Linked DNA regions of Salipiger sp. CCB-MM3. The protein of the gene in region 1 interacts with the protein of each later gene in a pairwise test. Links are inferred from orthologs where the notes say so. Each region holds a gene or a part of one and is shown in the gene's direction. Other genes may lie near its edges. The genes, in order: ileS and AYJ57_RS03200.

The links.
Region 2: the proteins of ileS (region 1) and AYJ57_RS03200 interact in binary tests that used the Escherichia coli proteins (3 or more experiments, as listed by UniProt). The link is inferred for Salipiger sp. CCB-MM3 from one-to-one orthologs.

What each region holds. Positions count from the first base shown.
Region 1 is NZ_CP014596.1:350,617-354,384, forward strand. The notes cover bases 182-3,632. They hold ileS (isoleucine--tRNA ligase), read left to right. Parts: upstream 182-513; coding sequence 514-3,432; downstream 3,433-3,632. Other genes in these bases: AYJ57_RS15505 (hypothetical protein), read right to left, coding at 3,555-3,632. Also shown: AYJ57_RS15495 (hypothetical protein), read right to left, coding at 1-57; more of AYJ57_RS15505, read right to left, coding at 3,633-3,768. UniProt on the Escherichia coli protein: Catalyzes the attachment of isoleucine to tRNA(Ile). As IleRS can inadvertently accommodate and process structurally similar amino acids such as valine, to avoid such errors it has two additional distinct tRNA(Ile)-dependent editing activities.
Region 2 is NZ_CP014595.1:651,347-654,425, forward strand. What follows is about bases 150-2,911. They hold AYJ57_RS03200 (D-ribose ABC transporter substrate-binding protein), read left to right. Parts: upstream 150-946; coding sequence 947-1,876; downstream 1,877-2,911. Other genes in these bases: AYJ57_RS03195 (alpha-D-ribose 1-methylphosphonate 5-triphosphate diphosphatase), read left to right, coding at 150-683; AYJ57_RS03205 (methyl-accepting chemotaxis protein), read left to right, coding at 2,006-2,911. Outside these bases: more of AYJ57_RS03195, read left to right, coding at 1-149; more of AYJ57_RS03205, read left to right, coding at 2,912-3,079. UniProt on the Escherichia coli protein: Part of the ABC transporter complex RbsABC involved in ribose import. Binds ribose. Also serves as the primary chemoreceptor for chemotaxis.

The sequences.
Region 1 (3,768 bases):
CCTCAGGGTCGAGCCATAGGCGCCGCCACGCGGCAGATCTTCGTCACGATAGGCCATCGAGCCTCCATGGGTTCGCTATGGGTGCGTCCGGTTCGGGCCGCGAAAGCCCGGCGTGCACCGCGTCTGCCCGTAACAACCTCATTTTGGTCCGGCGGGTCCTTCACTTCCTTCGTGATTGCGGAATTCGGCGCGCAGCCGCCAAATCCCGCTTGGGCCATTGGCCGATCCCCGCCAGCGCCTCGGGGCAGGCGGCGCCAGAGCGCCGGACTGCCGCAGCGTCACCGGGGGATTTCCGCCCATGGCGTGTATTTCGGCACCAGCCTTGGGCACCGCGCGCAAGCTCTGGACCATCGCGAGTCGCTTGCCTATAAGGCGCGCATGATGCCCCGCAATGCGATCATCATTCGAATTACATGCCCGGCGCTCTGATCAATAGAGCCGCCGGGACAAGGCGTATGGACCGCCGCGCCGACCTTTCTCAGACATCCGACATCATTTCCGGGACCGCAGAACATGTGCGCCGACACCACCACCCAGACGCCTGACTACAAGGACACGCTGAACCTTCCGAAGACCGAATTCCCGATGCGCGCGGGCCTGCCCAAGCGCGAGCCGGAATGGCTGGAGCGTTGGGCCAAGATCGGCATCTACGACCGGCTCCGCGACAAGGCCGAGGACGGCGCGCGCACGCCCTTCACGCTGCACGACGGCCCGCCCTATGCCAACGGTCACCTGCACATCGGCCACGCGCTGAACAAGACCATCAAGGACATGATCGTGCGCTCGCACCAGATGATGGGTCATGATGCGCGCTATGTGCCGGGCTGGGACTGTCACGGCCTGCCGATCGAGTGGAAGATCGAAGAGCAGTACCGCAAGAAGGGCAAGAACAAGGACGAGGTTCCGGTCATCGACTTCCGGCAGGAATGCCGCAAGTTCGCCGAAGGCTGGGTCGACATCCAGCGCGACGAGTTCAAGCGCCTTGGCATCACCGGCAACTGGGACGATCCCTATCTGACCATGGCGTTCCACGCCGAGCGGGTGATCGCGGAAGAGTTCCAGAAGTTCCTGATGAACGGCACGCTCTATCAGGGCTCGAAGCCGGTCATGTGGTCGCCGGTCGAAAAGACCGCGCTGGCCGAGGCCGAGATCGAGTACCACGACCACAAGTCGCACACGATCTGGGTGCCGTTCAAAATCGTCTCGGGCGGCGAGCTTGATGGCGCGCGCGTGGTGATCTGGACCACAACCCCCTGGACCATCCCGTCGAACAAGGCCGTCGCCTACCACCCGCAGATCGAATACGGCCTCTACGAGGTCACCGGCACCCCCGAGGAATGCTGGTGCTCGGTCGGCGATCTCTACGTCGTGGCCGACAAGCTGGCTGGCGACGTGTTCAAAGCTGCCCGCCTCGAGCCCGATATGGTCTCGCGCAAGCGCAGCATTTCGGCCGATGAGCTGTCGGGCATGACCCTCGCCCACCCGCTGCGCGGCGTCGACGGCGCCGAGGGCTTCTGGGACTACGACGTGCCGATGATCGACGGCGACCATGTCACCGACGACGCGGGCACCGGCTTTGTGCACACCGCCCCCAGCCACGGTGCCGACGACTATGAGTGCTTCGTCAAGCGCAACTGGATCGACCGGATGACCCACAACGTGGGCGAGGAATCCGAGTTCCTGCCGCATGTGCCGTTCTTTGCCGGGCTGCGCGTGTTCGATCAGAAGGGGAAGGAAGGCAAGGCCAACAACGCCGTGATCGCCAAACTGGTCGAGGCTGGCGGCATCATCGCGCGTGGCCGCGTCACCCACTCCTACCCGCACAGCTGGCGCTCCAAGGCGCCGGTGATCTTCCGCAACACGCCGCAGTGGTTCGCTGCCATCGACCGCGACGTGCAGGACGGGCAGGACGAGAACGGCAAGACCATCCGGGATCGCGCCCTCACCTGCATCGATCAGGTGAAATGGACACCGCAATCGGGCCGCAACCGTCTTTACTCGATGATGGAAGCGCGTCCGGACTGGGTGCTCTCGCGCCAGCGCGCCTGGGGCGTGCCGCTGACCTGCTTCACCAAAAAGGGCGCGCTGCCCACCGACGAGGGCTTCCTGCTGAAGGACCCGGCGGTGAACGCGCGCATCTGCGAGGCCTTCGAGACCGAGGGCGCCGATTGCTGGTACGCCGATGGCGCCAAGGAGCGCTTCCTTGGTGCGGATTACAACGCCGATGAATGGGAGCAGGTCTACGACGTGCTCGACGTGTGGTTCGATAGCGGCTCGACCCATGCCTTCGTGCTGCGCGACCGCGCCGATGGCACCAAGGACGGCATCGCCGACGTCTACATGGAAGGCACCGACCAGCACCGCGGCTGGTTCCACAGCTCGCTGCTGCAGTCGGTCGGCACCACCGGCCACGCGCCCTATCGCAACGTGGTCACCCATGGCTTCACGCTGGACGAGAAGGGCAACAAGATGTCCAAATCGCTCGGCAATACCATCGTGCCCGAAGAGGTGATCAAACAGTATGGCGCCGACATCCTGCGCCTCTGGGTCGCCCAGACCGATTACACCGCCGACCAGCGGATCGGGCCGGAGATCCTCAAGGGTGTGGCCGACAGCTACCGCCGCCTGCGCAACACCATGCGCTTCATGCTCGGCGCGCTTGGCCACTTCGAGGAAAGCGACCGGGTCGACGCCGCCGACATGCCCGAGCTGGAGCGCTGGGTGCTGCACCGTCTGGCCGAGCTCGACGAGGTGGTGCGCGAGGGCTACCGCGCCTATGACTTCCAGCACGTGTTCCAGCAGGTCTTCACCTTCTGCACCGTGGATCTGTCGGCCTTCTACTTCGACATCCGCAAGGACGCGCTTTACTGCGACGGCGACACCGCCCGCCGCAAGGCCGCCCGCACGGTCATGGACCTGCTGTTCCACCGTCTGACCACATGGCTCGCGCCGGTGCTGCCCTTCACCATGGAAGACGTCTGGCTGGACCGCTTCCCGGGCGAGCAAAGCTCGGTGCACCTGCAAGACTTCCCCGCCACCCCGGCGGACTGGCGCGATGCCGCGCTGGCCGAGAAATGGGGCAAGGTGCGCCTTGCTCGCCGCGCGGTCACAGCGGCGCTGGAGCTGCAGCGCACCGAGAAGGTCATCGGCGCCTCGCTCGAAGCGGCCCCGGTGGTGCATGTGGAGGACGCGGACATGCTCGAGGCGCTGAAGTCGGTCGCTTTCGAGGATATCTGCATCACCTCGAACGTCGCGCTAACCGCCGATCCGGCCCCGGCAGAGGCCTTCCGCATGGCCGATGTGCCGAATGTGGGCGTGGTCTTTGAAAAGGCCGAGGGCGAGAAATGCCAGCGCTGCTGGAAGATCCTCCCCGATGTGGGCACGCACAGCCATTCGTCCACCTGCGCGCGCTGCGACGAAGCGCTGGGGTAAGCGAGGCGCCCCTGCCCGTCGCCGCTTTGGCGGTGCGGGCGGAAGGTGAGTATTTGGGGAAAGATGAAAGGGCCGGGGTGGCGATCACCCCGGCCCTTTTTGCAATTCGGGAAGCGGGCGGCTCAGCCGCCCTGATGCATCATCCGCTCGTGCACCGCCTGCATGCCGCGTGCGGCCATGTCCGAAACCTCGGCGGCATGGGTGTGCAGCGCCGCCACCATCTGCGGATCATCCGAGGTCTGGGTGACGATGATCCCGGAGTCCGTCACCTCGATCTGCGTGTCGATCGCCTCGGGGCGGGCGAAGAAGATGTCGAGCGTCGGGCTCTGGATGAAG
Region 2 (3,079 bases), on another replicon or contig:
CGCTGGAGGTGGCCGAGCGCGAGCCGATGAAGCTGGCCCATTGGGCGTCGCGCGCCGGAAGCAGCCCCGAGGAGTTCCACGCCAAGCTGCGCGCCGCCCGCGCCGCCTCGCGCGAGGTGCCGCGCCATCTCTGCGCACTGGCCGAACTTTTTGATGCCCATGACATTCGCTACGGCAGCCATGACGACCCCGACGGCGAGACGCGCGAATACTACCGGCTGATCGGCGCGCGTATCGCCGAGTTCCCGACCACCGTCAGCGCCGCCAAACTGGCCCGCGCCTGCAATGATCCGGTGCTCATGGGCGCGCCCAATGTGGTGCGCGGCGGCAGCCAGTCGGGCAACGTCTCGGCCCGCCATCTGATCGCCGAGGGGCTCTGCGACGCGCTGGTGTCGGACTACCACTACCCCTGTCTCGCCGAGGCCGCATGGACGCTGGTGGACAAGGGCCTCAAAACCCTGCCCGAGGCTTGGGCGATGATCTCCACCGTGCCCGCCGAGATCATGGGGCTGTCCGATCGCGGCACGCTCGATCATGGCAAACGGGCGGATTTTGTCGTGGTGGACGCCCGCAGCCGCGCCATAGAGGCGACGGTGAGCGGCGGACGGCTCACCTATCTCGCGGGTGAGGCCGGGGCACGGCTCGTCTCTGCGCTGCCGGGGCGGCGGCTCGCCGCGGAGTGACGGAAGGCCTCATGTAAGCGCTCCTTGGGCGGCCTGCGCCAGCATTAAGCCGTTCAGCGATTAAGCCATTCTTCAGCTCTCCTGCCGTAAGACCACTGGGACCCATCGGCCCCAGAAGGGGCACCGCGCGCCTAGCACAGGAGCCCCTCCCAATGCGTCTCAAACTGCGCCTTTCACAGCACCGCCGCCCGGGTGATCCCGCTTCCGCAGGCGTCACGTCTCGCCGCCCCCCTCCCGCTCTTGCTTCGCTATTCCGCCGCGCCATGCTCGGCGCCGCACCGCTGCTGGCGTTCGGCCTCATCGCCAGCGCCGCTTTGGCAGAGGGGCGGATCAGCATCATCGTCAACGACCCCGAGAACCCCTATTGGGCGGCAGAGGGGGAGGTTGCCAAAGCCACCGCGGCCGAACTTGGCTACCGCGCCATCGTCTCCGCGCATGGCGGCGACACCACGGTCGAGACCGCGCATGTGGACAGCGCCATTGCCGCCAATGTGAATGCCATCATCCTCGACCCGGCGGATGCCTCCGGCACCATCGCCGCGGTGGAACGCGCTGTTGCCGCCGGGGTGCCGGTTTTCGTGGTGAACTCCGGCCTCGCGCGCAAGGGGCTGGCGGTGGCGCAGCTTCTGTCGAACAACGCGCAGGGGGCCGAAATGGGCGCGCAACGCTGGCTCCGATCCATGGGCGAAAAGGGCAGCTATCTCGAATTGCTCGGTGCCGCGTCCGACCCGAATGCCAGCATCCGCTCCGATGGCTATGCCGCGGTGCTCGGCCAATATGAGGGTCTCACCCGCGCCGGCATGGCCACCGCGAATTGGAACCGCACGCAGGGCTACGAACGAACACGCGGCCTGATCGCCGAGCACCCCGACATCACCGGCATCATCGCGGGCAATGACGAAATGGCCCTTGGCGCGATTGCCGCGCTGAAAGAGGCCGGGCTTCTGGACCGGGTCACCGTCGGCGGCTTCGACGGCTCGCCCGACGCGGTGGCCGCCGTGCAATCGGGAGAGCTGGCCTACACGGTGCTGCAGCCGGTTGCCGTCTTTGCCGAAGACGCGGTGCATCAGGCCGATCACTACATCCGCACCGGCACCCCGCGCGAGCCGCAGGAAGTGCAGCTTTTCGACTGCCTGCTCATTGATCGCGCCAATGCGGCCAAGATATCGGCCCCCTTCGTCATGGGGCAGTGACCCTAGCCTCTTGCATGAGATCCCGGCGAGGTGGCCGATCTTAGGCGCTTCTTCAGGCTTTCATGATTGAACTCACCTCAGCGGCCGCCTTGCACCGCCACTACCGCCAGCAGCCACAGGAGCTTGCCCATGGCCCTTCTGCGCAACCTCTCGGTCGCCCTCAAACTTCCGGCCCTGATGATCGCCATCGCCATCGGCTGTCTCGGCATGGCGGGGGCCATCGCCTACAAGGTGTCGCATGCGCAGCTGATCCAAGAGGTGTCGTTCCGCCTCGGCATGCTGGCCGAAACACGCGCGACGATGATCGAGGACTGGTTTCACGAGACCCGAAGCGAACTGGGGGAAAAGGCCGCCGAGCCGCTGGTGATCGACGCCGCCACCGCGTTTCTGAGTACCTATAAAACGCTCGGCGATGACGCCAATGCCCACCTGAGGCGCGCCTACATCGACGATAACCCAAACCCCGCCGACGCCCGCGCCGATCTCGAAGAAGCTGCAGATAACACTGCCTATTCCCTGTTTCACAAGAAGTTCCACGCCGACTTGCGCGCGCGGGTTGAGGCTCTGGGCCTGCGCGACCTGCTGATCGTCTCGGCTGCTGGGGATGTGATCTACTCGGTCCAGAAACAGGAGGAGTTCGCCAGCAATGTCGCGGAGGATGAGGGCGGGCTTGGCACCGCGCTGCGCGCCGCACTGGCGCCTGACGCCGCATTCGGTTTCGGCGACTTCGCTCCAACCGAGGCGCGCGCGCGCGCCTATCTCGCGGCGCCACTGCACAACGAATGGGGCGACACGATCGCCGCCCTCGTCTTTGAGGTGGACGATCAGGCGTTGACCCATCTGACGACCATGGAAACGGGCCGCACGCCTACCACCGAACTCGAGCTTCTGGCCGGTGATCACACCCGTCGCAGCCACCTCGGGCTTGGCGGTGTGCAAAGTGCCATCGGCACCCAAGGCACGCCCAATCCCGCCTTCGATGCCGCCCTTGAGGGCCAGCGCGGCGTCGTAGACATCACCCTGAGCGACGGGCGCAGCTACACCGCGGCCTATCATCCCCTCAATATCGCGGGCCGTAACTGGGCCCTGATCGCCGCCGAACCCGCAGAGGTTATCGCCGCCGGTCCGCGCGCGCTGCTCGAGCGGCTGCTGCGTGGCACGGCCATCGCGCTGATCGCGGCGCTCGCGCTTGCCTGGCTCGCC